Regions from separate parts of the Bradyrhizobium sp. SUTN9-2 genome, predicted to be linked through region 2. Evidence: predicted binding sites of a transcription regulator. Region 2 holds the regulator's gene; the other holds the start of a gene.
What was found. Region 2 encodes LexA, which represses DNA repair genes until DNA is damaged. Its sites were predicted from a motif close to TGTTCNNNNTGTGTTCNG; they were not measured.
Positions count from the first base shown of each region.

Region 1: a site for LexA is predicted at 13,073-13,090, ahead of uvrA (excinuclease ABC subunit UvrA). Genes of this name have one in related genera too.

Region 1 is NZ_LAXE01000001.1:4,384,387-4,400,666, reverse strand. It holds gene XF30_RS20520 (TetR/AcrR family transcriptional regulator) at 1-14, shown strand, start outside; gene XF30_RS20515 (PepSY domain-containing protein) at 268-870, shown strand; gene XF30_RS20510 (aspartate-semialdehyde dehydrogenase) at 1,129-2,154, shown strand; gene queA (tRNA preQ1(34) S-adenosylmethionine ribosyltransferase-isomerase QueA) at 2,276-3,349, opposite strand; gene XF30_RS20500 (peptidylprolyl isomerase) at 3,494-3,958, opposite strand; gene XF30_RS20495 (UCP034077 family protein) at 3,955-4,380, opposite strand; gene XF30_RS20490 (peptidylprolyl isomerase) at 4,389-4,952, opposite strand; gene coaD (pantetheine-phosphate adenylyltransferase) at 4,992-5,486, opposite strand; gene XF30_RS20480 (hypothetical protein) at 5,754-6,011, shown strand; gene gyrA (DNA gyrase subunit A) at 6,191-8,923, opposite strand; gene XF30_RS20470 (single-stranded DNA-binding protein) at 9,283-9,777, opposite strand; gene XF30_RS20465 (outer membrane protein) at 10,215-10,997, shown strand; gene XF30_RS20460 (outer membrane protein) at 11,237-11,935, shown strand; gene XF30_RS20455 (outer membrane protein) at 12,157-12,912, shown strand; gene uvrA (excinuclease ABC subunit UvrA) at 13,187-16,168, shown strand; gene XF30_RS20445 (DinB family protein) at 16,250-16,280, shown strand, end outside.
Region 2 is NZ_LAXE01000001.1:4,261,792-4,278,071, forward strand. It holds gene XF30_RS19825 (ABC transporter ATP-binding protein) at 1-286, opposite strand, end outside; gene XF30_RS19830 (carbohydrate ABC transporter permease) at 297-1,154, opposite strand; gene XF30_RS19835 (carbohydrate ABC transporter permease) at 1,147-2,052, opposite strand; gene XF30_RS19840 (ABC transporter substrate-binding protein) at 2,067-3,353, opposite strand; gene XF30_RS19845 (ROK family transcriptional regulator) at 3,414-4,592, opposite strand; gene gltA (citrate synthase) at 4,771-6,072, opposite strand; gene gltX (glutamate--tRNA ligase) at 6,217-7,644, opposite strand; gene XF30_RS19860 (glutamine--tRNA ligase/YqeY domain fusion protein) at 7,810-9,486, shown strand; gene XF30_RS19865 (nuclear transport factor 2 family protein) at 9,504-9,890, shown strand; gene XF30_RS19870 (ComEC/Rec2 family competence protein) at 10,014-12,293, shown strand; gene XF30_RS19875 (GAF domain-containing protein) at 12,300-13,241, opposite strand; gene XF30_RS19880 (hypothetical protein) at 13,459-13,893, opposite strand; gene lexA (transcriptional repressor LexA) at 14,279-14,980, opposite strand; gene XF30_RS19890 (molybdopterin molybdotransferase MoeA) at 15,157-16,280, opposite strand, start outside.

The DNA.
Region 1 (16,280 bases), 120 kb from region 2:
GCTCCTCCCGCTGACAATTCCGTGAGCTTGCGTGCTTTCCCCAGGGGGCGACGGTGCGGCGTCATTGACCGAAATAAAACGATACGGTATGGTTTCATTACAGTCGGTTCGGGCCGCTTTTTTCACCAGCCCCAAAGAGGTCCGGACCCGCTTCGATCGCCGCGGCGGGTACAGCCTGCCGCGGCGCTCCGCGGCCGGCCGATGCCCAAGGCCGGCCGCGAATTCTTTACGATCATCCGGCACACTCGCTGGCCGAGGGTTTCGAGCATGACGACTGCCAAACGATGGACCTCGCACCTGCTTGCGATCGCATTGCCCGCACTGCTTATCGCCGCGCCGGCACAGGCTGTCGTGACCGCGAGCACGCCGACCGCGCTTCACAGCGACACAGATGGTGATGCCGAAGCGGACCGCCAGGCAGTCAGCCGCGAAATAGAGCGGTTCCGCAGCTCCTCGATCACGATCAGCCAGGCCATGGCGATTGCCGAAGCCCGCCATGCCGGCGCCACCACCGCCGATGTGAGCTTCGATGGCGGCTCGGGCGTGCCGGTCTACCGGGTGAAGACACTGCACAACGACCGGATCTGGCGCCACACCATCAATGCTTCGACCGGCGAACTGGTCGGCGGGGAAGCGGCCCTACCCCTCACCGAGCTCGACCGCGAGGACCGCAGCAACCTCGCAGCGCTGGGTGCGATCAGGCACCGCCTCTCCGATGCCGTACGCGTCGCCGAGCGCGCCGCCGCAGGCAAGGCCATCAGCGGCGGGCTGGTCCGCGAGCGTGGCCGGCTGAACTTCTCGATCGTCGTCGTCAGCGGCGACGACCTCAAGGAGGTCACCCTGGAGCCGCCTGGCGCCAAGGGGAAATAGCGGGTGCCAAATAGCGGCAGGCTGCCCCCGGCATCGGCCGGGCCGAAAAGCCATTGACGGCCGCAAGACTCTCCCGCATAAGTCGCCGCCATGTTCACGACCACCAAACGCACGACCAAAACCACCACGGCCGAAGGGGCCCGGGGAGGCGTGCGCGCGTAGGTCGTCGACTTAAACGCATCAGCTCTACGGCAAGCCCCGCCCTCGATGGTCCGGGGCTTTTTTGTTGTCTAAATTTTCAATGCAACGGAGGACAAAGTGAGTAACGATCCCGTCGTCGCGATTGTCGGCGTCACCGGTGCGGTGGGCGCCGAATTCATCGCCACCATGGACAAGCGCGGCTTTCGCGTCGGCAAGCTCAAGGCACTGGCGAGCGCCCGCTCGGCCGGCAAGACGGTGTCGTTCCGCGGGCAGAGCGTGGCCATCGAGGAGTTGACCGAGCGCTCCTTCGACGGCGTCGACATCGCGCTGTTCTCCGCCGGCGGCAGCATCTCCAGGAAGTATGCACCGATCGCGGTGAAGGCCGGCGCCGTCGTGGTCGACAATTCCTCGGCCTTCCGCATGGACCCAAACGTGCCGCTGGTGATCCCCGAGATCAACGCGAGCCGCATCCGCGACCACAAGGGCATCATCGCCAACCCGAACTGCGCCGCGATCACCGCGCTGGTGCCGCTGTGGCCGATCCACCAGAAGAACCGCATCAAGCGCGTGATCATCTCGACCTATCAGGCGGCCAGCGGCGCCGGCGCCGCCGCGATGGAGGAGCTCGTCGAATCCACCCGCGCCAACCTCAACGGGCAGGTCTATACGCCGAAGGTGATGCCACACCCCTACGCCTTCAACCTGTTCAACCACAACACCGCCATCGACCCCGAGACCGGCTACAACGACGAAGAGACCAAGGTCATCAAGGAGACCCGCAAGATCTTCGAGGACGACAGCATCGCCGTCGGCGTCACCTGCGTGCGCGTGCCGGTGCTGCGCGCCCATTGCGAAGCCATCACCTTCGAATGCGAGAAGCCGATCAGCGAGGACCAGGTCCGTGCCATCATGGCGCGCGCGCCCGGCGTCAAGGTGGTCGACGACCGCGCCAAGAACTACTTCCCGATGCCGATCGACGCCTCGGGCCAGGACGACGTTCTGGTCGGCCGCATCCGCAAGGATCTCAGCGACCCCTCAGGCCATTCGATCTCGATGTTCGTGGCAGCCGATCAGCTGCTCAAGGGCGCGGCGCTGAACGCCGTGCAGATCGCCGAGCTGTTGCCGCAGAAGGTGATGGCGTAACGGGAGGTGCGTAGGGTGGGTTAGCCTAGCGGATGCGCGAAGCGCGGCCGCTGGGCGTAACCCACCTCTTTCATATCCGCGGAAACAGAAGCGGTGGATTACGCCTGACGGCTAATCCACCCTACGGGACCGCTCGAAACAGCAAACACGCATCGCCATACGAATAGAACCGGTATCCGCTCGCGATCGCGTGCGCATAGGCCTGCTTCATCGTCGCGAGCCCGGAGAAGGCCGACACCAGCATGAACAGCGTCGACTTCGGAAGGTGGAAATTCGTCATCAGAATATCGACTGCGCGGAAGCGATAGCCGGGCGTGATGAAGATCGACGTCTCGGCGGCGAATGGCTGGATCGTGCCGTCCTCGCGCGCTGCGCTTTCGAGCAGCCGCAATGACGTTGTGCCGACGGCAACGATACGGCCGCCGGTCTTCCGCGCGGCGTTGAGCCGCTCCGCCGTTGCGGCCGAGATCGTGCCCCACTCGGCGTGCATCTTGTGGGCTTCGGTGTCGTCGACCTTCACCGGCAGGAACGTCCCTGCCCCGACATGCAGCGTCACGCGGTTGAGGCCGACGCCGCGGTCGCGCAGCGCCTGCTCCAGCGCGGGCGTGAAATGCAGCCCCGCGGTCGGCGCTGCAACTGCGCCTTCATTCGCCGCGAACATGGTCTGGTAATCAGCGAGGTCCTGATCGTCTGGCGTGCGCTTGGAGGCGATGTAGGGCGGCAGCGGCGGGCTGCCGAGATCGGCGATGGCCTGGTCCAGCGCCGGGCCGTGGAACGAGAACGACAGCGTCACCTCGCCCTCGGTGCCCTTGGCCTCGACCTCGGCGTCGAGATGGCCGAGCATGCAGACCTTGCCGTCGTTGCCGAAGCGGATGCGGTCGCCGGGGGCGAGCTTCTTGGCCGGCTTCACCAGCGCCTGCCAGCGCGAGCCGTCGAGGCGCTTGATCAGCGTCGCCTCGATCTTCGGCTCGGTGTCGCGGCCGATGCGGCGGCCCTTCAATTGCGCCGCAATCACCTTGGTGTCGTTGACGACGAGCTGGTCGCCGGGCCTCAGCCATTGCGGCAGGTCGGAAATGATCTGATCGCGCAGCGCGCCATTCTCGACGACCAGCATCCTCGCGGAATCGCGCGGGCTCGCCGGGCGCAGCGCGATGCGCTCGGGCGGCAGATCGAAATCGAAGAGATCGGTGCGCATGAGCAGGCTTGGCGCGACACAGCCAGACCCTCATGGTGAGGAGGCGCTTAGCGCCGTCTCGAACCATGAAGGCCGGGTTGCAGCAGTGGGGCCTTCATCCTTCGAGACGCGCGTTCCGCGCTCCTCAGGATGAGGATCGAGTGACTATTCCTTGTCCGCGGCCATCCGCGCCTTGACGATCTTGTCGGGGTTCTGCACCGGCTCGCCGCGCTTGATCTTGTCGACGTTCTCCATGCCCTCGGTGACCTTGCCCCACACCGTGTACTGGTTGTCGAGGAAGCGGGCGTCGTCGAAGCAGATGAAGAACTGGCTGTCGCCGGAATCGGGATTGGCGGCGCGGGCCATCGAGGCGGTGCCGCGCACATGCGGCTCCTTGTTGAACTCGGCCTTCAGCTTCTTGCCGGAGCCGCCGGTGCCGGTGCCGTGCGGGCAGCCGGTCTGCGCCATGAAGCCCTCGATCACGCGGTGAAACACGATGCCGTCGTAGAAGCCCTCACGGACCAGTTCCTTGATACGCGCGACATGGCCGGGCGCGAGGTCGGGGCGCATCTCGATGGTGACGGGGCCCTGCGTGGTCTCGAGGATCAGGGTGTTTTCGGTGACGCTCATGCTCGTCTCTCTTGCGTTGGGGGTGAAGTCTTGTCGGGTGACGTCTTGCGGCTGCGGAACTGGATCGCGAATGGACGTCCCGCGGCGGCGCCGGCCATTGCATCGGTAAATGGCACCGGCGTGCAGCGTTGCAACGCCTCCATCACCGCGATCCGGTATTGCAGCCGGTCGTTGTCAGAGGCCTCCGCGGATTCATAGGTAATCCTCGGATGGCCCAGAATGTTTCCGGCCCGGTTAAAGCTCACCAGGACGGTGATGTCGAGTGGGCGGGCCCTCGCCGGCGACGGCGGTCTCCAGCAGGTGCGCAGGTGCCGGAAGATGTCCTGGATCGTGTCGACCTGGGCGGCCTCCACGGCCGCACGGGAGGTGGCGAGCAACAGCACCGCGGCAACCAGCAGGAGCCTGCCACCGCGGCGCGCCATGGCCGCGCCTATTTGATGTCTGAGGCGACCTGCACCTTCACCATCTTGTCGGGATCGGTGACGGAGCCGCCGGGCGAGCCGGGGGGCGCCTTCTTCAGCTTGTCGACGACGTCCATGCCCTGCACCACCTCGCCGATCACGGTGTACTGGCCGTCGAGGCTGCCGCCGTCGGCGAACATGATGAAGAACTGCGAGTTGGCGCTGTCGACGCTGTCGCCGCGCCGGGCCATGCCGACGATGCCGCGGGCAAAATGCACCTTGGAGAATTCCTGCTTCAGGTTCGGGTATTTCGAGCCGCCGGTGCCGTTGCCGTTCTGGCCGTCGCCGGTCTGCGCCATGAAGCCGTCCATGACGCGGTGGAACGGCACGTTGTTGTAGAAGCCTTCGCGCGCCAGCTGCTTGATGCGTTCGGCATGCTGGGGCGCGATGTCGGTCCTGAGCTTGATGACGATGCGGCCCTTGGTGCTGTCGATGACGATGGCGTTGGCCTTGTCGAGATTTGCCGGCAATTGCTGCGCCACCGCCGGCGCCGCGAACAGAAGCGCGGCAAGAACTGCGAGAATTCGGATCATGACAACTCCGGATCAGAGAGAAGAGGAAGCGCGCCGTTTTCAGGCGAATTTGGCCTTGAGCTGTGCCGCGACCTGCGGCGGGACGAAGGCCGAGACGTCCCCGCCCATGCCGGCGATCTGGCGCACCAAAGTGGCGGTGATCGGGCGGACCATGGGAGAGGCCGGCAGGAAGACCGTATGCACCTCCGGCGCCATGGCCTCGTTCATGCCGGCGAGCTGCATCTCGTAATCGAGGTCGGTGCCGTCGCGCAGGCCCCGGATCATGATGGTCGCGCCGTGCTTGCGCGCCGCGGTCACCGACAGATCGTCGAACGTCGTCGCCTCCAGCACGCAGCCGGCCTGCGCCGCAATCGGACCGCAGACCTCCTCGAGCATCTTGAGGCGCTCCTCGGTCGAGAACAGCGGCTTCTTGCCGGGATGCACCCCGATCGCGACCACGAGCCTGTCGCACAAGGAAACGCTGTGCCGGACCACGTCCAGATGGCCGTTGGTGATGGGGTCGAAGGAACCTGGGTAGAAGGCGATGCGCGGCATGGCCCCGTCCTACCGCGCCCCGCCCGGACCGGCAAGCCGGGCAGGTTCCTAGCCCGTTTCCGGACCAGCCCCTCCGAAAATGTCCCGTTGGGCGTCAGCGGCAGCCGGTTTGTTTCGTCCTCGGGCGGCCACGAAACAAAACGGAGCGCGAACGAAACCATTTCCCACATCGGCGAAGACGTCCGGAAACTGGCCATGGTTACTAATCCGGCCAACGAATGACGGGCCGCGTACTGGGCGTAGGCGGCCGCATCACAGGGGACTGTCATGATCAAGACCATTTCAGCGATCGCTCTGTCTGCGTGTGTTGCCGCGGCCCTCACCCTCCTGCCCGGCTTTGCTCCGAAGGTCGAAGCCAGCGTGCCGCAGCCGCTGGCCAAGAGCGACCGGCTCGACATCCGCAGCATCGGCCGTGACTGCTCGCAGCAGGCCTGGCCGAACTTCGAAGCGTCCTGCCTGCGTAGCGCCGGCACCAAGGCCAACGTCCGCGAGGCCCGCCTCGTGACCGCCAACCGCACGCCGTAATCGGATCTGTCAGGTTCGCGTCGGGCGGGTCCCTCAAGACCCCAGGAACATTTGTGACGTCTCGTCGCAGACTACGCGACGCTCGCGCCCGTCGGAATGGCCCGACGGGCGCGATCTCGTTCAGGGGGCACTATCGGCTGCGAGGAACGGCGGGTGGATGAGTCCCGATTCGCCAGCCTCTATTCCCCGTTCGCTCCATTCCCGTTCTCGGCCTCTTCCGTGATGTGCTCGACTGACACCACGTGCTCGTCCTCGGCGGTGTCGAACACGATCACGCCTTGCGTCGAGCGGCCGGCGATGCGGATGCCTTCGACCGGGCAGCGGATCAGCTGGCCCTTGTCGGTGACCAGCATGATTTGATCCGCCTCCTCCACGGGGAACGAGGCGACGAGATTGCCGTTGCGGTGGTTGACGCTCATGGCGACGATGCCTTTGCCGCCGCGGCCGGTGGTGCGGTACTCGTAGGACGAGGTCCGCTTGCCGTAGCCGTTGACGGAGACGGTCAGCACAACCTGCTCCTGCGCCGACATCTCGACATAGCGCTCCTGCGGGAGCTGGAAGCTGCCCGAGGTCTCCTCGGCCTCGGCATCGGCCGGCGCCTCGTCTGCGGCGGCTTCGCCCGCGACCGCGCGGCGCATCTTCAAATAGGCCGAGCGCTCGTCCGAGGTGGTGTCGACGTGGCGCAGGATCGCCAGCGAAATCACCTTGTCGCCTTCGCCGAGCGCAATACCGCGCACGCCCATCGAGGTGCGCCCGGTGAATACGCGCACATCGGTGACGGGGAAGCGGATGCACTGGCCGCCGGCAGCGGTCAGCAGCACGTCGTCGCGCTCGGTGCAGATCTGCACGTCGACGATCGCCTCGTTGTCGTCGAGCTTCATGGCGATGATGCCGGAGCGGCGGACGTCGACGAAGTCGGACAGCTTGTTGCGCCGGACGTTGCCGCCCGTGGTCGCGAACATCACGTCGAGCTGGCCCCAGGTCGATTCATCCTCCGGCAGCGGCATGATGGTGGTGATGCGCTCGCCCTGCTCCAGCGGCAGGATGTTGATCATGGCCTTGCCGCGCGCGTTCGGCGCGGCCATCGGCAGCCGCCAGACCTTTTCCTTGTAGACCTGGCCGCGCGAGGAGAAGAACAGCACCGGAGTATGGGTCGAGGCGACGAAGAGCCGGCTGACGAAATCCTCGTCGCGGGTCTGCATGCCGGAGCGGCCCTTGCCGCCGCGGCGCTGCGCCCGGTAGGCCGACAGCGGCACGCGCTTGACGTAGCCGGCGTGCGAGACCGTGACAACCATGTCCTCGCGCTGGATCAGGTCCTCGTCCTCGACCTCGCCCTCCTGCTCCATGATCACGGTGCGGCGGGGCGTGGCGAACTCGGTCTTCACCTCGGCAAGCTCGGTCTTGATGATGTCGAGGATGCGCCCGCGCGAGCGCAGGATGTCGAGATAATCGCTGATCTCGCCGGCGAGCTTGGACAGCTCCTCGCCGATCTCGTCGCGGCCGAGCGCGGTGAGGCGTGCCAGGCGCAGCTCCAGGATCGCCCTCGCCTGCTCCAGCGAGAGGCGGATCGTCCCGTCTTCGTTGATGCGGTGACGGGGATCGTCGATCAGCGTGATGATGTCCTCGACGTCGCGCGCGGCCCAGTCGCGGGTCATCAGGGTCTCGCGGGCGGCGGCCGGCGTCGGCGAGTGCCGGATCACCTTGATGATCTCGTCGATATTGGCGACCGCGATGGCGAGGCCGACCTGCTCGTGCGCGCGCTCGCGCGCCTTGCGCAGCTTGTATTTGGTCCGGCGGGTCACGACCTGCTCGCGGAAGCCGACGAAGATCGTCAGCATGTCCTTCAGGTTCATGGTCTGCGGACGGCCGGAATCGAGCGCGACGGCGTTGACGCCGAAGCTCGTTTGCAGCGGCGTGAACTTGTAGAGCTGGTTCAGTACCACGTCGGGCACGGCATCGCGCTTGAGCTCGACGACGACGCGGTAGCCGTCGCGGTCGGACTCGTCGCGCAGGTCGGAGATGCCTTCGATCTTCTTTTCCTTGTAGAGCTCGGCGATGCGCTCGACCATCGTCGCCTTGTTCACCTGATACGGGATCTCGGTGATGACGATCGCCTCGCGTTCTTTCCGGAGCGTCTCGAAGGTGACCTTGCCGCGCATCACGATGGAGCCGCGGCCGAGATGATAGGCGCTGCGGATGCCCTGGCGTCCGAGAATGATGCCGCCGGTCGGGAAATCAGGCCCCGGGATGATGGCGTTGAGCTCGTCGATCGTCAGCGCCGGATTGTCGATCAGCGCGACGCAGGCGTCGATCACCTCGCCGAGATTGTGCGGCGGGATGTTGGTGGCCATGCCGACCGCGATGCCACCGGCGCCGTTGACCAGGAGGTTCGGGAACCGGGCGGGCAGCACCACCGGCTCCCTTTCGGAGCCGTCGTAATTGTCCTGGAAGTCGACCGTATCGTCGTCGATGTCCTCGAGCAGCTTCAGCGCGATCTTGGTCAGGCGCGACTCGGTGTAGCGCATCGCCGCCGGGGGATCGCCGTCGACCGAGCCGAAATTGCCCTGCCCGTCTATCAAGGGCGCGCGCATCGAGAAGTCCTGCGCCATGCGCACCAAGGCGTCGTAGATCGCCTGGTCGCCATGCGGGTGGTACTTACCCATGACCTCGCCGACGGCACCGGCGGACTTCTTGTGCTTCTTATCCGGGGTATCGCCGCGATTGTTCATCGCGAACAGGATGCGGCGATGGACCGGCTTCAACCCGTCGCGGGCATCGGGCAGCGCACGCGCCACGATCACGCTCATGGCGTAATCGAGGTAGGACTTCTTCATCTCCTCGTAGATCGAAACGGGGCGAATGTCCGAGGGGTGCGCCGGCTGGTCGCCGGGCTTGTTATCGTCGTCAGCCAAGGGGAAATCCGGTGAGGGTTTGTCTGGGAATCATATAGCGCATCCGGGGTCGGATAACCACCCTGACCGCCCTCGGAAAGTCCTTTTTCCGCTTATTCTTCCAATAACTTACGGCTTCGGAACAGCGCCCTGCACGCCCCCGGAATCGGCCCTTCATGAACGCCCGCAACGCCGGCCTGAACACGCGTCAAGGGGCCTCCGGTCAGCCCGTTTTGCCCGGCTTGATACGAATCTCACCCCACACATGAAGCGGGCCCGGAAAATCCGAGCCCGTTCAGTCAATTAGGAATGTCTCCTGACGGGGAGGCGCAAGCGGCGCCGAGGTTGCCGCCGCATCTCCGTCGAGTAATCCCGCCCTCTCAGAACGGGATATCGTCGTCCATGTCGCTGTTGCGGCCGCCGCCGGCGGCAACGGGACGGCGCGGCGCGCTGCTGACGGGTCCGGAGGAGCCGAAGTCGCCGCCCGGCTCGTCGCCGAAGCTGCCACCTCCGCCGCCGCCACCGCGGCCGTCCAGCATCGTCAGCGTTGAGTTGAAGCCCTGCAGCACGACCTCGGTCGAGTATTTCTCGACGCCGCTCTGGTCGGTGTACTTGCGGGTCTGGAGCGCGCCTTCGATGTAAACCTTTGCGCCCTTCTTCAGATACTGTTCGACGATCTTGCAAAGCGGCTCAGAGAAGATCACGACGCGATGCCATTCGGTCTTCTCCTTGCGCTCGCCGGTGTTCTTGTCGCGCCAGGTCTCCGAGGTCGCGATGCTCAAATTCGCGATCGGCCGCCCGTCCTGGGTGCGGCGGATTTCGGGATCCTTGCCGAGATTTCCAACCAGAATGACCTTGTTGACGCTTCCCGCCATCGCCGCTCTCCACTCCGAATGCCACTGAATCTCAAAAGGGCGAATCCGCTGCCCGCGTTCCTCTGCGCCCGCTAGGGCGACCCTATACGCTTGCGGACACCGATCAGCCTGCCACCCCCAAGGTTATCCCCACATATAGCATCGCGCGCACGTTTGTTCCAGATTTGTTCTTCATCATGGGCGGGCAGACATTTTCCCGCGTCCCGCGAAAAACGTCAGCCCCGAATGGAACCTTTTCGAGTTCCCTTGAATAGGAAAAAACTCTTAACATTCATCAAGATGGAACCTGTCAATAGTCTGGCGAGTGTGGCTTTCCGGAGACGGACTCTGCCCTTTCCTTAGGCTACCTTTGCCTTGGAATTGATTCATATGGGTGTCGCGTCTGATCAGCCGCTTCAGGGACTTTCATGAAGCGGACGAAACTTGGGGAGACTGCAATGAATAAGATTCTTTTCGGCGTAATCAGTGCAATGGCATTGGGGCTGTCGGCTCCGGCAAGCGCGGCGGATATGGCTGCGCGTCCCTACACCAAGGCTCCGGCCCCGGCGGTCGCCGCGGTTTACGACTGGAGCGGCTTCTACATCGGCGTCAACGGCGGCGGCGGCACGAGCCGCAAGTGCTGGGACTTCGTGACCCCGGTCACGGGCGTTCTGGTGGCTGAAGGCTGTCACGATGCGACCGGCGGCACGGTCGGTGGTCAGATCGGCTACCGCTGGCAGTCGGCCAATTGGGTGTTCGGCCTCGAGGGCCAGGGCAACTGGGCTGACTTCTCGGGGGACAACGTCAGCCTCCTCTTCCCTGGAAGCGCTTTGGTCACCGGTGATCGTAACCGCTCTCACATCGATGCTTTTGGCCTGATCACGGGCCAGGTCGGTTATGCCTGGAACAACGTGCTGCTCTATGTGAAGGGCGGCGCCGCCGTAGTCGGGGACAAGTACGACGTCTATGCCGCTCCTGGCACGCCTGGCGCCGGCACGCTGCTGGCGTCGGCTCGCGAGACCCGCTGGGGCGGCACCGTTGGCGCCGGCTTGGAATTCGGATTTGCTCCGAACTGGACGCTCGGCGTCGAGTACAACCACATCTTCCTCGGCGACCGCACGATCGCCTTCACGACGCCTGCGGGCGTTGCCTTCGGGAGCGATCGCATCAGTCAGGACGTCGACATGGGTCTGGTCCGCTTGAACTATCGCTTCGGCGGCCCGCTGGTCGCGAGGTACTGATATCCCTCTCATTTCGCGAGCAAATGGAAGGGCCGGCCCTGCGCCGGCCCTTCTTTTTTTCGGCACATGCCTGGACGTAAATAAGTCAGTAACCATCACCTTTTGGACTGTTGTGGCTTTTCGGAGACACAACTTGCGGCTTTGGTGGTGTAAAGACGGCGTCAGTTGGGCCGTTTGAGTCCGCTGCCCTTCCGCCACGGAACGCAACAACAGAAACTGGGACTGGGATTAAGTTGAAAATGAAGAAGGTTTTGTTGGCTTCGGCCTGTGTATTCGCCATTGCGGCCCCCGCTTCGGCTGCTGATCTGGCAGCCCGCCCCTACACCAAGGCCCCCGCGCCTGTGGCCTCGGTCTACAACTGGACCGGCTTCTATCTCGGTATCGTCGGCGGCGGCGCCTGGGAAAACAGCTCCGATGATCCGCGCATGCAGGGCGGTTTCGTCGGCGGCACCGTTGGCTACAACTGGCAGACCTCCAACGTCGTGTTCGGCATCGAAGCTGATGGCGCGTGGGCTGACGTAAACGCCTCGGCGACCGGTCTTGTTGATTTTGGTGGCGCCCTCGTTCCCACGACGGTCAGTTCGCGTATCGACGCGCTCGGCACCGTGCGTGGTCGCATCGGCTGGCTCGCTTCCCCGAGCGTCCTGCTGTACGCCACGGGTGGTTACGCCTGGATCAACAACAAGATCAGCGTCAGCGCGCCCCCTGTTCTGAGCCTCTCGGAGAGCCAGTTCCATTCGGGCTGGACGGTCGGCGCGGGCGTCGAGGCGATGTTTGCTCCGAACTGGTCGGTCAAGGGCGAGTACCTCTATCGCAGCCTGGGCGGCGAGACCTACTTCTCGGGCGTCTTCCCGGTCAACACCGGCACTCTCGACCTCCACACCGTGCAGGTCGGCGTGAACTACCACTTCGGCGGCCCGGTCGTCGCCAAGTACTGAGCTTCGTCTCTGACGCATCATCGTCACGAAAGGCCGGCCTCGCGCCGGCTTTTTTGTTTGTTGCGGCCGCCCGTTCGCTCGCGTTTTCGGAGGGATGTGACCTCTAGGTGACACAACCTTTGGCTTCAATGGTGTAAAGCAATGACGTTGCTTGGGTCATAAGTCCGCTGCTCTTCCGCTTTCCGGAAGACCGGAATGAGAAATGGAAGTGGGGAATGGATATGAAGAAGCTTTTGCTGGCTTCGGCCAGCTTGTTCGCACTCAGCGCGTTGGCACCGGCCTCGGCCGCCGATTTGGCGGCCCGCCCCTACACCAAGGCTCCGGTGGCACCGATCGCGGTGTACAACTGGAGCGGTTTCTACCTCGGCGCCAACGCCGGCGGTGGCTGGAGCCGCAACTGTTGGGATCTCACCAGTGTCGGCCCCTTCGTGGTCGCTCCGGCGGTGGCCGAAGGTTGTCACAATGCGACCGGCGCACTCGTCGGCGGCCAGATCGGTTATCGCTGGCAGTCCGCCAACTGGGTATTCGGTCTCGAAGCCCAGGGCGACTGGGCTGACCTGAAGGGTTCGAACATCAGCTCGCCTGCCGCGCTCGCGCCGCTGGTGAACGAGACCAGGATCGACGCCATTGGCCTCTTCACTGGCCAGGTCGGTTATGCCTGGAACAACGTGCTTTGGTACGTGAAGGGCGGCGCTGCCGTCACTCACAACAAGTACACTGGTAGTTTTGGCGGCGTCACGCTCGACACCGCGAACGAAACGCGCTGGGGCGGTACCGTCGGCACCGGCATAGAATTCGGCTTCGCCCCGAACTGGTCGGTCGCTGTCGAATACAACCACCTGTTCATGGGCAGGCACAACGAGACCTTCACCTTCCTCGGCGTGACCACTCGCACCGACAGCATCAAGCAGGACGTGGACATGGCTACCGTTCGACTCAACTACACCTTCGGTGGCCCGGTGGTCGCGAAGTACTGATCACGATCGACGTCACATCGTCACGAAAGGCCGGCCTCGCGCCGGCCTTTTTGTTTTGGCTGGGTGCTCCGCGAGCGGTTCCGCGCGTTCCTGCTGCCAGATCCCGCCAGCACGCCAACAATCCGTTGACGATTCGCAAGTCCCACTGGAAATCCGCCGCCGTTCTTCCTACGTTCGCTGCCATACCCATCGGCGCCGATCCCGGTTCCGGGCGCAGCGCGCCTTTTTTGTTGGCGCGATCGCGCACCTTTGGGCTTCCTTGAGGGCAACTCGGATGGATGAAGTGATCAAGGCGAAGCGCCAACAACAGAACGCGGGCTCCAGCCTGCGCGCAATTACGATCCGCGGCGCGCGCGAGCACAACCTCAAGAATATCGACGTCGAGATTCCCCGCGACAAGCTGGTGGTGTTCACCGGGCTATCCGGCTCCGGCAAATCCTCGCTCGCCTTCGACACCATCTATGCCGAGGGCCAGCGCCGCTACGTCGAATCGCTGTCGGCCTATGCCCGCCAGTTCCTGGAGATGATGCAGAAGCCCGACGTCGACCAGATCGACGGCCTGTCGCCGGCGATCTCGATCGAGCAGAAGACGACGTCGAAGAACCCGCGCTCGACCGTCGGCACCGTCACCGAGATCTACGACTACATGCGCCTGCTCTGGGCCCGCGTCGGCGTGCCCTATTCGCCGGCCACGGGCCTGCCGATCGAGAGCCAGACCGTCTCGCAGATGGTCGACCGCGTGCTGGCGTTGCCCGAGGGCACCCGCCTCTATCTGCTCGCCCCCGTCGTGCGCGGCCGCAAGGGCGAGTACAGGAAGGAGCTCGCCGAATGGCTCAAGAAGGGCTTTCAGCGCGTCAAGATCGACGGCACCTTCCATGAGCTGGCGGAAGCTCCTAGCCTCGACAAGAAATTCCCGCACGATATCGACGTGGTGGTCGATCGCATCGTGGTGCGTGCCGATATCGGCCAGCGCCTCGCCGAGAGCTTTGAGACCGCGCTAAAGCTCGCCGAAGGCCTTGCCGTCGTCGAGTTCGCCGATGCGCCCGCGGCGGCTGCGCCTGCGGAGGAAAAGAAGAAGACCGCGAAAATCCACGACAAGAGCGGGCCCGAGCGCATCCTGTTCTCGGAAAAGTTCGCCTGCCCGGTCTCCGGCTTCACCATCCCCGAGATCGAGCCGCGCCTGTTCTCCTTCAACAATCCCTACGGCGCCTGCCCCGCCTGCGGCGGCCTCGGCGTCGAGCAGCATGTCGACGAAGACCTCGTCATCCCTGAGAAGGATCTGACGCTGCGCAAGGGCGCGATCGCGCCCTGGGCCAAGTCGTCGTCGCCCTATTACGTGCAGACGCTGACCGCGCTCGGCAAGCACTACAAGTTCACGCTCGACACCAAGTGGAAGGATCTGCCGAAGAAGACGCAAAACGCGATTCTCTACGGCTCGGGCGAGGACGAGATCAAGTTCTCCTACGAGGACGGGGTGCGCTCCTACGACACCAAGAAGCCGTTCGAAGGCGTCATCACCAACATCAACCGCCGCTACCGTGAGACCGAGAGCGAGTGGGCGCGCGAGGAGCTGGCGAAATATTTCCACGACGTCCCCTGTGAGGGCTGCAAGGGCTTTCGGCTCAAGCCCGAGGCGCTCTGCGTCAAGGTCGGCGGCAAGCATATCGGCGAAATCTCGGAGCTGTCCGTGAAGGGCGCCGGCGCATGGTTCGAGACCGTGCCGGAGGCGCTGAACGCGCAGCAGAACGAGATCGCGGGCCGCATCCTGAAGGAGATCCGCGAGCGCCTCACCTTCCTGCTCGACGTCGGCCTCAATTATCTGACGCTGTCCCGCTCCTCCGGCACGCTGTCCGGCGGCGAGAGCCAGCGCATCCGCCTCGCCTCGCAGATCGGCTCGGGGCTCACAGGCGTGCTCTACGTGCTGGACGAGCCTTCGATCGGCCTGCACCAGCGCGACAACGCCCGCCTGCTCGATACGCTGAAGCGGCTGCGCGACCTCGGCAACACCGTGGTCGTGGTCGAGCATGACGAGGACGCCATTCGTCTCGCCGACTACGTGCTCGACATCGGCCCCGGCGCCGGCATGCATGGCGGCAACATCGTCGCCGAAGGCACGCCCGCCGAGATCATGCGCAACCCGAAATCGCTGACCGGCAAGTACCTCACCGGCGAGCTCGAGGTCGAGGTGCCGGAGCGGCGTCCGCCGAATCACCGCCGCACCATCAAGGTGGTGAATGCGCGAGGCAATAACCTCAAGAACGTCACGGCGGAAATTCCGCTCGGCCTGTTTACCTGCGTCACCGGCGTCTCCGGCGGCGGCAAGTCGACGCTGCTGATCGATACGCTCTACCGCGCCATCGCCCGCAAGCTGAACAACGCCAGCGAGGGCGCCGCCCCGCACGACCGCATCGAGGGCCTCGAGCACATCGACAAGATCATCGACATCGACCAGTCACCGATCGGCCGTACGCCGCGTTCGAATCCGGCGACCTATACCGGCGCGTTCACGCCGATCCGCGAATGGTTCGCCGGCCTGCCGGAAGCGAAAGCACGTGGCTACGAGCCCGGCCGCTTCTCCTTCAACGTCAAGGGCGGCCGCTGCGAGGCCTGCCAGGGCGACGGCGTCATCAAGATCGAGATGCACTTCCTGCCCGACGTCTACGTCACCTGCGACGTCTGCAAGGGCAAGCGCTACAACCGCGAGACGCTGGAGGTGCTGTTCAAGGGCAAGAGCATCGCCGACGTGCTCGACATGACTGTCGAGGAAGCTGCCGAGTTCTTCAAGGCGGTGCCGCGCGTGCGCGAGACTTTTCAGACATTGCACCGCGTCGGCCTCGACTACATCCATGTCGGCCAGCAAGCGACGACGCTCTCGGGCGGCGAAGCCCAGCGCGTCAAGCTGGCAAAAGAATTGTCAAAGCGCGCGACCGGCCGCACGCTCTACATCCTGGACGAGCCCACCACCGGCCTGCACTTCCACGACGTCAAGAAGCTCCTGGAGGTCCTGCACGAGCTGGTCGCGCAGGGCAACACGGTCGTCGTCATTGAGCACAATCTCGAAGTCATCAAGACCGCCGACTGGGTCATCGATCTCGGCCCCGAAGGCGGCGACGGCGGCGGCGAGATCGTGGCGTGGGGACCTCCGGAAGACATTGCGAAGGCGCCGCGAAGCTATACGGGCAAATTTTTGGCTCCCGTGCTGGAGAAGGCGCGGAAGCCGAAGCGGAGGCGAACCGCGAGCGAGGCGGCGGAGTAGATTGCGCTGCATCGAAGCCACGGGGCTGAGGGCGGATTAGCGGAGCGTAATCCGCCACTATTCGATCGGGAAAGAACCGACATGTCCGCTGGACTCGTCCAAACCTACCGCG
Region 2 (16,280 bases):
TGTTCTGGCGCACGGTCATCGAGGGATAGAGCGCGTAGGATTGGAACACCATGGCGATGTCGCGGTCCTTCGGCGCGACGTCATTGACGACGCGGCCGCCGATTTCGATCGTTCCCGCGCTCGGGCGGTCGAGCCCGGCGACGATGTTGAGCAGGGTGGACTTGCCGCAGCCGGACGGGCCGACCAGCACGGTGAACTCGCCGCTCTCGATGTCGAGCGCGATGTCCTTCAGCACCTCCAGATTGGCGTAACGCTTGGACAGGGCGCGAATGCTCAGTGCTGCCATGACAACTCCATCATTTCACGGCCCCGGCAGTCAGGCCGCGGACGAAGTACTTGCCGCCGAGCAGGTAGATCAACAGCGTGGGCAGCGCGGCGATGATCACCGCTGCGCTCTGCACGCCATGCTGCGGGATATCCGCGACGGCGGCGGACAGCGCGATAAGCGCTGCGGTGACGGGCTGCTGCTGGCCGGTGGTGAACGTCACGCCATAGAGGAACTCGTTCCAGATATGGGTGAACTGCCAGATCACCGTGACGATCAGGATGGGACCTGAGAGCGGCAGGATGATGCGCCAGAAGATGCGGAAGAAGCCGGCGCCGTCGATGCGGGCGGCCCTGATCAGTTCATGGGGAATGGCGACATAATAATTCCGGCAGAACAGCGTGGTGAATGAGAGCCCCTGAATGGTGTGAATCAGCACGAGGCCGGTCAGGGTGTTGATGAGGCCGACGTCCCGCAGCACGATGGTCCAGGGCAGCAGGCGCATCTGCTGGGGGAGGAACAGGCCAAGCGTCACGATGCCATAGATCCAGTTGTCGCCTCGGAAGCGCCAGAGCGACACGGCGTAACCGGCGATTGCGCCGAGCAGGGTGGAGAAGATCGTGGCGGGAATCGTGACCAGCGCGGAGTTCAGCATGTAGGGCCGGATGCCGGCGCAGGTCTCGGCGACACAGAAGCCGCTCCAGGCTGCGGCGTAGTTGCTCCAGGCCAGATGCTGCGGCCAGCCGATCATCGATCCCTGCGCGATCTCCTCGTTGGTCCGCAGCGAGTTCAGCACCACGACCACGAGCGGCGCGAGCCAGGCCGCGGCGATCAAGAAGACGGCGAGATAGATCAGGATCCGGGTCGGTGCGAAGCTGCGGTCAGGCATGGGCGCCTCGCCGTCGCTGGATGTATCGCCACGCCGCATAGGGCAGCAGCACCGCGAGAAGAATGAGCAACATCAGCACGGCCGCCGCCGCGCCGCGGCCGAGCAGGCTGCGCTGGAACATCAGGTCGTAGACGACGAGTGCCGGCAGCTGGGTCGCGATTCCCGGTCCGCCGTTGGTGAGCGCGCGCACGAGGTCGAAGGTCGAGATCGCGAACTGCAACTGGATCACCACGACGGTGACCGTGATCGGCCACAGCGACGGCAGGATGATACGCCGGTAGGTTCGGACCGGTCCCGCGCCGTCGATCTGCGCGGCCTTGATGATGTCGGGATCGACCGAGCGAAGGCCGGCAAGGAACAGCGCCATGGCAAAGCCGCAGGATTGCCAGATCGCGGCGATGACAATGGTCCAGATCGCCATGTCGCGGTCGATCAGCCAGTCGAACTTAAAGGAGGTCCAGCCGAGGTCGTGCACCAGCTTCTGGATCCCGAGACCGGGATTGAGCAGCCAGCTCCAGACCGTGCCGGTGACCACGAAGGACACCGCCAGGGGATAGAGGAAGATGGAGCGCAGCACGTTCTCGCCACGAATGCGCTGATCGAGCAGGATCGCGAGGATGAGGCCGGTCGCTGCGCTCAGCAGCACGAAAGCGCTGCCGAACAGCAGCAAATTGTCGAAGGCGATTTGCCAGTTGCGCGATGCCGTGACCGCCGTGTAGTTGCGCAAGCCGACCCAGCCCGCAACGGGAACGAGGGTGGACGGCGTGAACGAGATCCAGATCGTCCAGAGCGAAAACGAGACGAGGTGCGCCGCCGACAGCAGCAGCGGCACCCAGATCGTCAGATATTCGGGCAGCCGGCGCACCCATTCGGGAAGCGCCGGCCGGCCCGGTCTCATCGTGGCGGCATTGCTCAACGCGCGCCCTCGACGGCCTCGGCGAGGCGGGTGGCTGCCTGCTCCGGCTTGATCGTCTTGTTCTTCACGTACTCCGTGATTACGTCGATCATCGCCGCGGTCATTCCGTTTTCCTGCGCCATGTTGTGCGCCATGCTGAGGACGGCCTGATTGCTGGCGATGGCCTCCTTCAAGGCCTTCGAGGTTGTTCGTTGCCCGTCCGACCAGCCTTCGCCTGATAGATCGACGTCAGTGCGCACGGGGATAGAGCCGGTGATCTGCGAGTACATGGTCTGGATCGCCGGATCCATGACGAGCTGAGCCATCAGGGTCTGGCCGGCTTGCAGGTCCGCCTCCTTGCGCTGCCAGAAGATGAAGGCGTCGGCATTCAACAGGAAGACCGGCTTGCCGTTGTCGCTCGGGCCTGGCGCAATCATGAAGTCCTCGAGCTTGAATCCGGCATTGCGCAATACGCCCTGCGCCCATCCGCCCATGATCATCATGCCCATGTCGCCGTCGATGAAGCGCTTCAGGTTGGTCGAGAAATGCTGGGCGCCGACGTTGGGGTCCATCCAGTCGGCGATCTTGCGCACCTGGGCGAACGCGGCCTTGATCTCCGGACCCTCGAGGGCCTTCTTCTCGAGATTCATGATGGCCGCGCGATAGGCGAGCGGACTGATGCCCGCGAGAGCCGCCTCGAATTTCTGTCCGTCGTCCGGGCGGGTGCCGCCATTGGCGATGGGAGAAGCGACTCCGCCCGCCTTCATCTTTTCGGCGAGGTCGTTGAAGTCGGCCCAGGTGACGGGGACCTTGTCCGCCTTCGCCTTGTCCATCGCGCGCTTGGACAGGAAGAGCATGTTGGTGCTGTAGATCTGTAGCGGCAGCGCAATCCATTTGCCGCCGGGCTTGTGCAGCTTTGCAAGATCCGGAGCGACAACCTTCTCGTAGCCGGCGGCCGCGACGAGGGCATCGAGATTTACGGTGGGCGCAATCTTCGACCAGGCCGCAATCTCGGGCCCCTTGAGCTGCGAGCAAGCCGGCGGATCGCCGGCCATGATCTGCGCGCGCAGCTTGTTCATCATCTCGGTGGTGAAGCCGGGGACGGGCGAGTGCTGCCAAACGCCGCCCTTCTCCTCGAATTTCTTGCCGAGCGCCGTAATGGCCGCCCCGTCGCTGCCCGCCGACCATTGCGAGATCGCGGTCAGTCGCGGCTTGGCCGCGCCTTGCGCGCGGGCAAGGTGCGGAAATGCGAGCGCGGCAGCAGAGCCAGCGAGCAGACGACGCCTTGTTGTTGTGATCGGCATGGCAGTTCCTCCCGGTGTGAAATCGTTCGCGCTTTATAGGCCGTTTGGGCTCAGCGCATGTCAGGCCGCCTCCGTCGATGCCGCGGGCATGCCGCCACGACTGGCGAGACAAAAGGCGGCGAAGGCGAGCGCAGCCTGCGGATCGCTGCCGGTCGACGGCGGCACGAAAGCGAGGGAGACCTGCGCCAGTTTGCGTCCGCCCAGCAGGCAGGCATCGATGCCATCGACCAGTGCTTGCCGATCCTCTTCAGCGAGAAGCGACGGCCAGCCGCTGATCGCAACGCCGCCGCACGGCTTGACGTTCAGCGTATTGCCGATCGCAAGGCCGAGCCGGAACAGCCGACGGCGCAAATCCTGCCGCACGCGCGATGAGATCGGGACCGTGTTGACCCATTCGTTGCCGAGCTGGAGCAGCTCGGTCTCGGAAACGCCGAGAAGCGCAGCCAGCGCGGGAATCGACGTATAGGCCTCGACGCAGCCGTGATGTCCGCAGCGGCAGCGCGGTCCGTCAGGCCCGAACACCATGTGGCCGAGCTCGATCGGCTGCAGAGCATCGGTCTCGGCCGGATCATCCATCCAGGCGCCGGCGACGCCGTGGCTGACGAGCACGAACAGATGCGTGTCGTTGAACGGGTAGTTTTCCGTGCGGCAGCGGTGAAAGGTGGCATGCGCGACGACCGAATTGGTGAATTCGAGCGGCACGCCGGCGAACATCTCGCCGAACATGTCGCTGATGCGAGCGACGTCGCAGGGAATGATCGGATTGGCCGATATGCTGAGACGGCCGAGGCCGGGAATCGAGACGCCGATCTGCGAGAGGGTGATCCGGCGGCGCCGCGTCCAGTCGCGCAACAACGTCATCGCTTCGCGAAATGCCCGGCCGACGGTCTCGACGTCAGGCGTCTTCGGGAGCGGCACACGCTCGGTGTAGTGCAGCTCACCCGACAGGCCGCCGACCCCGACGCTGAGCCGCTGCGTCGTCAGCTCGAAGGCTGCCAGCGCCACCGCGCCGTCCAGCGACACGAGACCGGTCGGGCCGCCGACGTAAGGGGCAGGGCGCCGCACTTCCTCGATCAGACCCTCGGCCTTCAGGTCGAGCAGGATGCGCGACAGGCTCGCTTCCGACAGACGCACGGCCTTGGCCAGCGGCGGACGAAACGAGCCGCCCGACTGAAGCAGATGAGTCAAAATGGCAGCGCGCGTCTGCCGCCGACTTCTCGGCTGCTCCGGCATTTCCATCCCTGTCGTCATTCTTACTTAGAGTAAGAATGCGCGCGGAGCATTTAGGCTGTCAAGGCGCTTGCCGCCGTGAGCATGGACTTGTTGTTGTGCGTGGCAGCACGAGGGAAAGTGCGGGCGCAAACAAAACGGCGCCATCTTGCGATGGCGCCGCTGCGAAAGGCGTGATGGCCTGACGTTAGCGCTTGTCGATCGGCACGTAATCGCGCTTGGCGACGCCGGTGTAGAGCTGGCGCGGGCGGCCGATCTTCTGCTGGGGATCCTCGATCATCTCGCTCCACTGGCTGATCCAGCCGACGGTGCGGGCGACCGCGAACAGCACGGTGAACATCGAGACCGGGAAGCCCATCGCCTTCAGCGTGATGCCCGAATAGAAGTCCACGTTCGGGTAGAGCTTGCGGTCGATGAAGTACTGGTCGCTGAGCGCGATCTTCTCGAGCTCCATCGCCACCTTCAGCATCGGATCGTCGCCATGGCCGGTCTCCTTGAGCACGGCATGACACATCTTCTGCATGATCTTGGCGCGCGGATCGTAGTTCTTGTAGACCCGGTGGCCGAAGCCCATCAGGCGGACTTCGGAATTCTTGTCCTTCACCTTGGCGATGAACTCGGGGATCTTGTCGACCGTGCCGATCTGATAGAGCATGTTCAGCGCGGCTTCGTTGGCGCCGCCATGGGCCGGGCCCCAGAGGCAGGCGATGCCGGCCGCGATGCAGGCGAACGGGTTGGCGCCCGAGGAGCCGGCGATGCGCACCGTCGAGGTCGAGGCGTTCTGCTCGTGGTCGGCGTGCAGGATGAAGATCTTCTCCAGCGCGTCGGCGAGCACCGGGCTGACCTTGTAGTCTTCGCAAGGCACCGCGAAGCACATGTTCAGGAAGTTCTCGGCAAAGCCGAGGGAGTTCTTCGGATAAACGAAGGGCTGGCCGACGGTGTATTTGTAGGCCATCGCAGCCAGCGTCGGGATCTTCGCGATCATGCGCATGGAGGCGATCATGCGCTGCTTCGGATCGTTGATGTCGGTGCTATCGTGATAGAACGCGGCGAGGGCGCCGACGGCGGCAACCATGATCGCCATCGGATGGGCATCGCGGCGGAAGCCCTGGAAGAAGCGGGCCATCTGCTCGTGCACCATCGTGTGATGGGTCACGCGGTAGTCGAAATCCTTCTTCTGCGCGGCGGTCGGCAGGTTGCCGTAGAGCAGGAGATAGCAGGTCTCCAGGAAGTCGCCGTGCTCAGCGAGCTGCTCGATCGGGTAGCCGCGGTATTCCAGCACGCCCGCGTCGCCATCGATATAGGTGATCTTGGACTGGCAGCTCGCGGTCGAGGTGAAGCCCGGATCGTAGGTGAACAGGCCGGATTGGCCGTAGAGCTTGCCGATGTCGATGACGTCAGGCCCGACGCTGCCGCTGAGGATCGGAAGATCGAAATTCTTGTTTCCGACCGTCAGCGTCGCGGTCTTTGGGCTTTCTTTTGCGTCCATCAGAGGTCCCCGATGTGTGGTGAGACGGGCCGGAGCCGGAGACCCCCAGGGCGACCATGGGGGCAGGCCGGATGTTCCAGAATGTGGGGGAGATGGGTATATTATTGCTATGTGCGCTGCAAGATCGCCGCACGCATGGTCGACTTACGTCGTAGACTGATCCCTAAGCCGGCCGAGGCTTTCCTGGCGTCCAAGCACCTCCAAAACCTCAAATATACCAGGGGACGTCGTCCGTCCGGTGAGCGCCGCCCTAAGCGGCTGGGCGACCGCGCCGAGCTTGAGACTATTTTCCTCGGCAAAGGCGCGCAGCGCCGCTTCCGTGGTGGCGCCGCTCCACGTCTCGACTTTCTCCAGCGCGGAATGAAGCTGGCCGATCAGCTTGCGGTTCTCGGGCGTCAACAGCGCCTGCGCCTTGGGATCCGGCGCCAGCGGCCGGTCGGCGAAGATGAAATGGGCGCCGTCGATCAGCTCGATCAATGTCTTGGCGCGCTCCTTGAGCGCCGGCATGGCCTTGAGCAGCTGCGCGCGCGTGGTGTCGTTTAACTTGGCCTTGATCTCGTCGCGGCTCGGCACGACGTGGTCGAGCACGTCCTCGAACATCTTCACGAGCGATTGATCGTCGGCGTGGCGGATGTAGTGGCCGTTGAGGTTTTCCAGCTTGGCGAAATCGAAGCGGGCGGCGGCGCGGCCGACGCTGCCGAGATCGAACGCGTCGATCATCTCCTCGGTCGAGAAGATCTCCTGGTCGCCGTGGCTCCAGCCGAGCCGGACCAGGTAGTTGCGCAGCGCAGCCGGCAGGTACCCCATCGCGCGGTAGGCATCGACGCCGAGCGCGCCGTGCCGCTTGGAGAGTTTCGAGCCGTCCGGGCCGTGGATCAGCGGAATATGGGACATGCTGGGCAGCTCCCAGCCCATCGCATCGTAGATCTGCTTCTGGCGCGCGGCGTTGATCAGGTGGTCGTCGCCGCGGATCACATGGGTGACGCCCATGTCGTGGTCGTCGACCACCACGGCGAGCATGTAGGTCGGGTTGCCGTCTCCGCGCAGCAGGACGAGATCGTCGAGGTTCTCGTTCTGCCAGACCACGCGGCCCTGGACCTGGTCCTCGATCACGGTCTCGCCGGTCTGCGGCGCGCGCAGGCGGATGGTGGGCTTGACGTCGCTCGGAGCCGTCGCCGCGTCGCGGTCGCGCCACATGCCGTCATAGAGGCGGGTGCGCCCCTCGCTGCGCGCCTTCTCGCGCATGGCGGCGAGCTCTTCGGCGGTGGCGTAGCAGCGGTAGGCCTTGCCATCGGCGAGCAGCTGCTCGGCAACCTCGCGGTGCCGGGCGGCGCGGGCGAACTGGTAGATGACCTCGCCGTCCCAGCCGAGCTCGAGCCACTTCAGCCCGTCGAGGATGGCGCCGATCGCCGCCTCCGTGGAGCGTTCCCGATCGGTATCCTCGATCCGCAGCAGCATCTTGCCGCCGTGCTTCTTGGCATAGAGCCAGTTGAACAGCGCCGTGCGGGCGCCCCCGATATGGAGGAAGCCGGTCGGCGAGGGAGCGAAGCGCGTGACGACGGAATCGGACATTCTTGGCAGGGCCTATGCATTGGAGGCGGTGGTGTATAGCAGGAACGGGACATAACTAAAGGGCGACGGCGGACCCGGCAGGCCTTGCTTAAGCTCTTGTAAGCTCTTGGCGCGGCCACGCGAATTTGGCAGAAGGACCGCTGATTTCCCTACAGGATTTTCGTAATGACAGAACCGGTGGCATCTGAGGTTGGGCGCGATTTCATTCGTGACATCATCCAGGCCGACCTCGATCAGGGCAAATACAAGGAGATCGTGACCCGGTTCCCGCCGGAGCCGAACGGCTACTTGCATATCGGCCACGCCAAGTCGATCGCACTCAACTTCGGCGTCGCCCAGGAGTTTCCGGGCCGCTGCCACCTGCGCTTCGACGACACCAACCCGGTCAAGGAAGAGCAGGAATATATCGATTCAATCCAGGCCGACGTGCGCTGGCTCGGCTTTGACTGGGGCAAGAACCTGTTCTTCGCCTCGGACTATTTCGACCGCCTGTACGAATGGGCGGAGCAGCTGATCCGCGACGGCCTCGCTTATGTCGACGACCAGACCCAGGAGGAGATCCGCCTCTCGCGCGGCACGTTGACCGAGCCCGGCAAGAATTCGCCGTTCCGCGAACGCTCCGTGGAGGAGAACCTCGACCTGTTCCGCCGCATGAAGGCGGGCGAATTCCCCAACGGCGCGCGCGTGCTGCGGGCCAAGATCGACATGGCCGCGGGCAACATCAATCTGCGCGACCCAGTGCTGTACCGCATCCTGCATGCGCACCATCCGCGCACCGGCAACGCATGGTGCATCTACCCGAGCTACGACTATGCCCACGGCCAGTCGGATGCCATCGAAGGCATCACGCATTCGATCTGCACGCTGGAGTTCGAGGACCACCGACCGCTCTACGACTGGTTCATCGAGAAGCTGCCGGTGCCCTCACAGCCGCATCAGTACGAATTCGCGCGGCTGAATCTCACCTATACGCTGCTGTCCAAGCGCGTGCTGACCCAGCTCGTCCGCGACGGCCATGTCGCGGGCTGGGACGATCCGCGCATGCCGACCATGGCGGGCATGCGTCGCCGCGGCGTGCCGCCGGCTGCACTTCGCGAGTTCGTCAAGCGCATCGGCGTCGCCAAAGCCAACAGCGTGGTCGATGTCGGCATGCTGGAGTTCTGCATCCGCGAGGAGCTGAACCGCACGGCGCAGCGGCGCATGGCGGTCTTGAAGCCGCTCAAGGTGGTGATCGAGAATTATCCGGAAGGGCAGACCGAGGAGCTCGAGGCGATCAATCATCCCGACGATCCCTCGGCCGGCACGCGGAAGATCACGTTCGGCCGTGAGCTCTATATCGAGCAGGACGACTTCATGGAGAACCCGCCGAAGAAGTTCTTCCGCCTGTCGCCTGGCAACGAGGTGCGGCTGCGCTATGCCTATTTCGTCAAGTGTACCGGCGTGATCAAGAACGACAAGGGTGAGGTGGTGGAGCTGCGCTGCACCTATGATCCCGCGACCAAGGGCGGCAACGCGCCCGACGGCCGCAAGGTCAAGGCGACCATGCACTGGCTGCCGGCGGCGGCCTCCAAGCCGGCGGAGATCCGCATCTACAACCAGCTGTTCGCCAATCCGAGCCCGGATGCCTCGAACTTCGCGACCGATCTCAACCCGAACTCGCTGGAGATCCTCGCCGATGCGCGGGTCGAGGCGTCCGTTGCGGAGAGCAATTCGACCGAGCCGATGCAGTTCGAGCGCCAGGGCTATTTCGTGCGTGACAAGGACTCGACGCCCGGCAAGCCGGTGTTCTCGCGCACGATCGGTCTGCGCGACACGTTCGCGAAGGAAGTCGCCAAGGGTTGAGAAGGGCTGAGCAGGACATGAGCAGCGAGGCCGACGCCATCGTTTCCGCCATCATCGCGAAATGGTGCGCCGGCTTCGCGGCGCTCGATGCGGCCGCGCTGTCCTCGCTCTATGCGAGGAACGCGTTCTTCTTCGGCTCCAATCCGAAGCTCTATCGCGGCCGAGATGGCGTCGCCGACTATTTCAACGGCCTGCCGCGCTGGGGGAGGCCGAGCGCGACCTTCTCCGACGTGCACGCCGCGCAGGCCGGCCCTGATCTGATCAACATGGCCGCGACCATCACGTTCGATCTCGCGGGCGAGCGGGATGATCTCGTCGTCAAGATGAGCTGGGTCATCATCCGCGAGGACGGCGGCTGGAAGATCGTCAATCACCACGCCTCGTCGCAGGCGCCGCTGATCTAGCAACGGGCGCCAGCCCGGAGAAAAGTAGGGCGCTCTTCGCCTGTTCCCGATCCGTACCGCTATTCGTGCAGCCGCACGGTCCGGTAGCCTCCGCAGCCGTCGCGTATCGTAAGGTGCAGGGGAATGGCGGAGCCGGGCCGGCCAGGACGGTCCCAGGGAGTTGCCGGGACGTGGCCGGTCGGCCGCGCCGCCCCGGCCGGCGGCTTGGCGCCAGCGGGCCTCGGCATCTGGCCGGCGATCATCGAGACGCTGCGCCAATGGGCTCGGGGCGAGGCCGGGCCTGGCCGGCTGTTGCCGTGGGTGCCGGTCGCCTTCGGCGGCGGCATTGCGCTTTATTTCGCCGCCGATCATGAGCCGGTGCTGTTGGTGGTTGCCGCCACAGCCATCGCGCTGATGCTCGGCGCGGTGCTGCTCCGGCGGAGCCGGCTGTTTGCGCCCGCCATCATGCTCGCGGCGGTCGCGGCTGGTTTTGCCGTGGCGACCTGGAAGACCGCGCGTATCGCGCACACCGTTTTGGCAAAACCGCTCTATTCGGTGTCGCTGTCGGGCTTCGTGGAAGCGCGCGACATCCGCGAGCGCACCGATCGCTTCGTGCTGCGCGTCAGCGCGATGGAGGCGCAGCGCAGCGACGTCAAGCTCGAGCGCGTCCGCCTCTCGGTGCGCAAGGGCACGGCGCCTGAGGTTGGCAGCTTCGTGCAGCTGAAGGCGCGGCTGCTCCCGCCGATCTCGCCGGTGCGCCCCGGCAGCTATGATTTCTCGCGCGACATGTTCTTCCAGGGCATCGGCGCCTCCGGCTTCGTGATGGGCGCGATCACGGCGTCCACACCGCCGGATGGCGGCGGCCTGCGGCTGCGCTATGCCGCCTTCATGCAGGGCCTGCGCGACGCGATCGACGCGCGCATCCGCGCAACGCTCGAAGGCGACAACCGCGCGATTGCGACGGCGCTGCTCACGGGGCGGCGCGATGCGATCACCGCGCCCGTGAACGATGCCATGTTCGTCTCGGGACTCGGCCATGTGCTGTCGATCTCCGGCTATCACATGGCGGTCGTCGCCGGCGTCGTCTTCTTCGCGGTGCGCGCGCTGCTGGCCTTGATCCCGGGGCTGGCGGCCGGCTCTGCCATCAAGAAATGGTCGGCCGCCGCGGCGCTGGTCGCGGCCGCGTTCTACCTGTTGCTGTCGGGCGCGGAGGTTGCGACGCAAAGATCGTTCTTCATGACGGCGGTGGTGCTGATCGCAGTGATGGTCGACCGCCGCGCCATCACCTTCCGCACGCTGGCGGTTGCCGCGCTGATCGTGCTTGCGGTCGCGCCGGAGGCGTTGGTGCATCCAAGCTTCCAGATGTCGTTTGCGGCAACGCTCGGGCTGGTGGCGCTGGTGCAGATCGGCATGCCGAACCTGCTCGCCTCGCCCGATCATTCCGCGACGGCGCGGATCGCGTTGTGGGGCGGCCGCGAGATCGCGATGCTGTTCCTGGCCTCGCTGATCGCGGGGCTCGCGACCACGCCGTACGCCGCCTTCCACTTCCATCGCGTGACCCCATACGGCGTGCTCGCCAATCTCGGCGCCATGCCGGTGGTCTCGGCGCTGGTGATGCCGGCCGGGCTGTTGGGGCTGCTCGCGGCGCCCTTCGGGCTCGACGGCGTGTTCTGGTGGTTGATGGGGATCGGCATCGAGTGGATGGTCCTGGTCGCGCGCTGGGTGGTGGCCCTGCCGGGCGCCGTCGGCCGCATTCCCGCCTTCGGGATCGCGCCGCTGATCGCAGCGAGCCTCGGGCTCATCGTGATGGGCCTGTTGCGCACGCCCTTGCGCTGGTCCGGCGCCCTGGTGCTGCTGGCAGCGATCCTCTGGGGACTGTCGGTGCGGCAGCCCGATATCCTGATTGCCGGGGATGGCGCGAGCGTCGCCGTCCGGGGCGGGGATGGGCGCTTGCAGGTGATCCGCGCCAGCAAGGACAGCTTCCTGCTGAAGGAGTGGTTGGCTGCCGATGCCGATCCGCGCGATGCCGGCAACGCCTCGTTGGCGAGCGGGGTGTCGTGTGACGAGTCCGGCTGCGTGGCGCCGCTCGCGGACGGACGACTGATCGCGTTGGCGACGCGTATCGACGCGCTGGCCGATGATTGCAGCCGCGCCGCGCTGGTGGTGACGGCGCGGCCTGCGCCACCCGATTGCGCGGCGATGGTGGTCGATCGGGCGCGTCTTGCCAGTCAGGGCGCACTGGCTCTGACGAGACGCGGCGAGGGCTTTTCGGTGCAGGCGGTGAGGACGAGGGGAGCAAGCCGTCCCTGGCTGCCGGCCGGCGCCGGCGAGGGAGATTTCGACGGCAGCCTCGTGCCGAAGGCGGCCGTGCCCCGCAACCGGGACGCAACGCCATCGGAGGCCGACTTGCAGGCCGACGATTGACGCGGATCACAAATACCAGGCCAGCACGGCGTCAAGCCTTCCGTTGCCGATAACCGGCAGGGCCACCATTCGGCTCAGCCCGGCTGCGCAGGCTTCGGAGCCGGCGATCGAGCCGTCAGAGGTGAGATCGTCGTTGAGCGCGGGCATGCCGGCGGCCCAGGCGCCGCCGATGCTGCCTTCGCCCCTGGCGATGGACTGCGCCGCATAGCGTGCGGCGAGGTCGGTCTGCGCGCTGCAATCGCCGGCGCGAAAGACCAGCGCCGAACGGTCCTCGTTCGGGACCCAGATCTCGAAGCGTCGTGCAATCGGCGTTGCCTGCGCGGAGAGGAATGTCAGAACCCAGGTCTGGTCGGTACCGGTTCGGTAGGGCACGCCGACGCCGAGATTGATCCCGACCTTGGCGGCGTCCTCCCAGCGCAGGAAACTCTTGGCGTCGTGCAAGTCCTTGATGATCAGCGGCAGGCCCGCCTTCCAGGTGCGTCCGGGCAGGCCGAAGCCGCGTGGAAATCTGGTGTGGCGGGAGTTGAATTCGAACATGTCCGCGGTGCCGTAATAGCCATCGACGAGCCCCATCTCATGCGAGAGATCAGGATCGTTGTGCCAGAGTTCGATCGCGCCGACGTGCGCCTCGTCGTCGCCACAGAACAGCACCAGCACGGCTTGCAGGAATTCGCCCGCGAACACCGGCACCGCCACGCCGCAGGTGAGGCCGGCCGCAGCGGCCTGATCGGTCCGCTTGAAATAGGAGTTGGCGAATTTCGTGAGGATGACGGGGTGGCCACAGGTCCAGGCCTTGCCGGGAAGTCCCTCGTCATATCCGAAGTGCAGCTCTTCGCTGACGGCTTTGAACGCGGACAGCCCATCGTCGTAGAGGCCGCCGCCGAATTCCAGCCGCATGCGCGTCCGGTCGGGTACCCAAAGTTCAACGACGCGAATGAAGGTCTTCATCGAGCGTGTCCGCCGCCTCAAACCACGACAGCATCGGTCATTTGGCTGCGGAGCGGACGTTCAAAATGCGGGCAGCACGGCCCAAACTTCGTGCGACGACGAGGCGCGGCGGTGGGCTCGCCGATCGAATGTCCTGAAACACAAACTTACCGGGCTCGCCGGCCTCGGCCGGCGACGGCAATTTCAATCCCGGGCTCGGCCTGTCGGCCGAAGGGCGTCAGCCGATCGGCAGGCGCGTGATCGTGGGCCGCGTGTCGGCGACGATCTGCGGCTTGTGCTCGCGCTCGGGGGCTGGCTGCGTCACCGGCAATTGCAGCACGGTCGCGCGCTGGCCTTCGACGAGCTGCGTCACCAGCACGTATTTGCCGTCGGGGAATTCGATCGCGTCATGATGGCGATCGGGAATGTGCGGGTCGATCTTGCCGAACTTGCCGACGCGAGAGTTCACGGTGCGCGTCCAGATCCAGCGGTTGTCGTAGCGGACGTTGTCGGCGAAAGCGAGCTCCGTCCCCGGCAGCAGACAGACCGCGACGGAGGGATCGGCTTCGGAAGCGAAACCGCGCGTCGAGGTGCCGCGGAAGGTTGTCGTGACGATCGTCTCGCCGACTTCGGCGGGGCGCGTCGCGACGGCATGCAGGCTGTAGTCACACATCGGGTGCTCCTCATGCTGGGATAGCGACCCGCGTCTCTTTCGAGGCGCAGGCCTCTATCAGAGTGGAAGCATACAACGCTCTGCTCGGTTATGGGCAAATCTGCGGCTCGCGTCCGCAGCGCGCGATCACATTATCTTTCCCGGATTCGATAGGAACAAACCTCGCGTCCTTGCATTCGGCCGGAGCTATCAGCACTGCCGGCACAACTCTACCGGCGAAGCAGAAATGGCTGCGCGCCTGCGCGGGGGAATGTCGCGCGGGAAGATGGACCGGACAGCCGGCGCAGAACCAGAGAAACCGTCCAGCCGGAGCGGACAAGTATCCGCTCCGATCCTGGATCGCCGATGCCGATCGAAACGCGCGCGGCGCTTGATGTTTCCCGTATCAGTACTTCCGGTAAAGCCCGATCAGCTTGCCCTGGATCTTCACGCGGTTCGGCGGAAGAATGCGGACCTCGTAGGCGGCATTGGCGGGCTCGAGCGCGATCGAGGCGCCGCGGCGGCGGAAGCGCTTGAGCGTGGCCTCCTCGTCGTCGATCAATGCCACCACGATGTCGCCGGTATTTGCGGTCTCGTTGCGCTGGATCAGCGCCATGTCGCCGTCGAGGATGCCGGCCTCGACCATCGAATCGCCGCGCACTTCGAGCGCGTAGTGTTCGCCCGAGCCGAGCATGTCCGGCGGTACGCTGATGGTGTGGCTGCGGGTCTGCAGCGCCTCGATCGGCGTGCCTGCTGCGATGCGGCCCATCACGGGCACCGCGACCGGGCGCTCGCCCTCGTCGGCGGGCGGGCTGGAGCTCGCGCGCACCTTGCCGAGGTTGCCCTCGATCACGCTCGGGGTGAAGCCGCGGCGATTGCCGGCGGCGGCCTGCAGCTCGGGCAGCTTGATCACCTCGATGGCACGGGCGCGGTTGGGCAGGCGGCGAATGAAGCCGCGCTCCTCGAGCGCAGTGATCAGGCGATGAATGCCTGACTTCGAGCGCAGGTCGAGCGCATCCTTCATCTCGTCGAAGGACGGCGGCACGCCGCTTTCCTTCAGACGTTCGCTGATGAACCGCAGAAGCTCGTATTGTTTGCGCGTCAACATCTCGACCAAAGTCCCCCGGTTGATGTCGTTCGATTCCGACACGATGAAGCCGGCACTAAGCCGCTACATCCTCGAAACAAATCATGAACGGACACTATATGTTCGATATGTGTTCCGCAACTGCTTAATTTATGGTGAACGCGGCCAAGCTCGCGGAATGCGTGTGGCTGGGCGGCTCAGACGGGCAGCCGGAGCACCTCGCAAGGCGTGCCGGCCTCGGCCTTCGGCGCGAACGGTGCGCGCAACAGAAGTACCTGTGCCGCAGCGAGATTCGCAAGAAGGGAGGAGTCCTGATGGCTGACCGGAAGGGCGACGCGCGTGCCGTCGTCGCGCTCCTCCAGCCGCGCACGCAGATAGTCCTCGCGCTGGTCGTTGGCGGCGAGATCGCGGCCCAGCACGGCGCGCTCGCGCCGATGATGAATCGCTGAACGGCCCGACAGGGCGCGAATCAAGGGGACCATGAACAGGAAGGCGCACACGTAGGACGACACGGGATTGCCGGGCAGGCCAATCACGCGCATCGCGCCTATCCGACCGTGCATCATCGGCTTGCCCGGCCGGATCGCGATCTTCCAGAACGCCATCGCGATGCCTTCGCCCTTGAGCGCCTGCTGGACCAGGTCGTGGTCGCCCACCGAGGCACCGCCGGTCGTGATCAGGATGTCGGCGCCGCTCTCGCGCGCGCGGCGGATGCCGGCGGACGTCGCCTCCAGCGTATCGGCGGCAATTCCGAGGTCGATGGTCTCGGCGCCCTCGCTGCGGGCGAGCGCATGCAGGGCATAGCCGTTGGAATAGACGATCTGGCCGCGACCAGGCGTGGTGCCCGGCATCACGAGCTCGTCGCCGGTGGCGAGAACGGCAACCCTCGGGCGGCGGATGATGGCGAGATGCGGATGATTCATTCCGGCGGCGAGGGCGAGATCGCGCTCGGTGAGGCGGATTCCCTTGCGCAGCAGCACGTCGCCTTCGCGGAAGTCGACGCCTGCAGGGCGGATGTGCCGGCCGAAAATGGCGGCTTCCTTGATCGTGACATGTTTGCCGTCGGCAGCCGTGTCCTCCTGGATCACGACGGCATCGGCGCCGTCGGGAACGACGCCGCCGGTGAAGATCCGCACGGCTTCGCCGGGGCCGACGCTTCCCGCGAACGGCCGGCCCGCCGCGACCTCGCCGACGACGGTCAACCTCGAATCGTATGCCGCGTCGGCCGTGCGCACGGCATAGCCGTCCATCGCCGACATCGCCTCCGGCGGCTGCGTGCGCCGCGCCGCGACATCGCGGGCGAGCACACGATGGTAGGCCT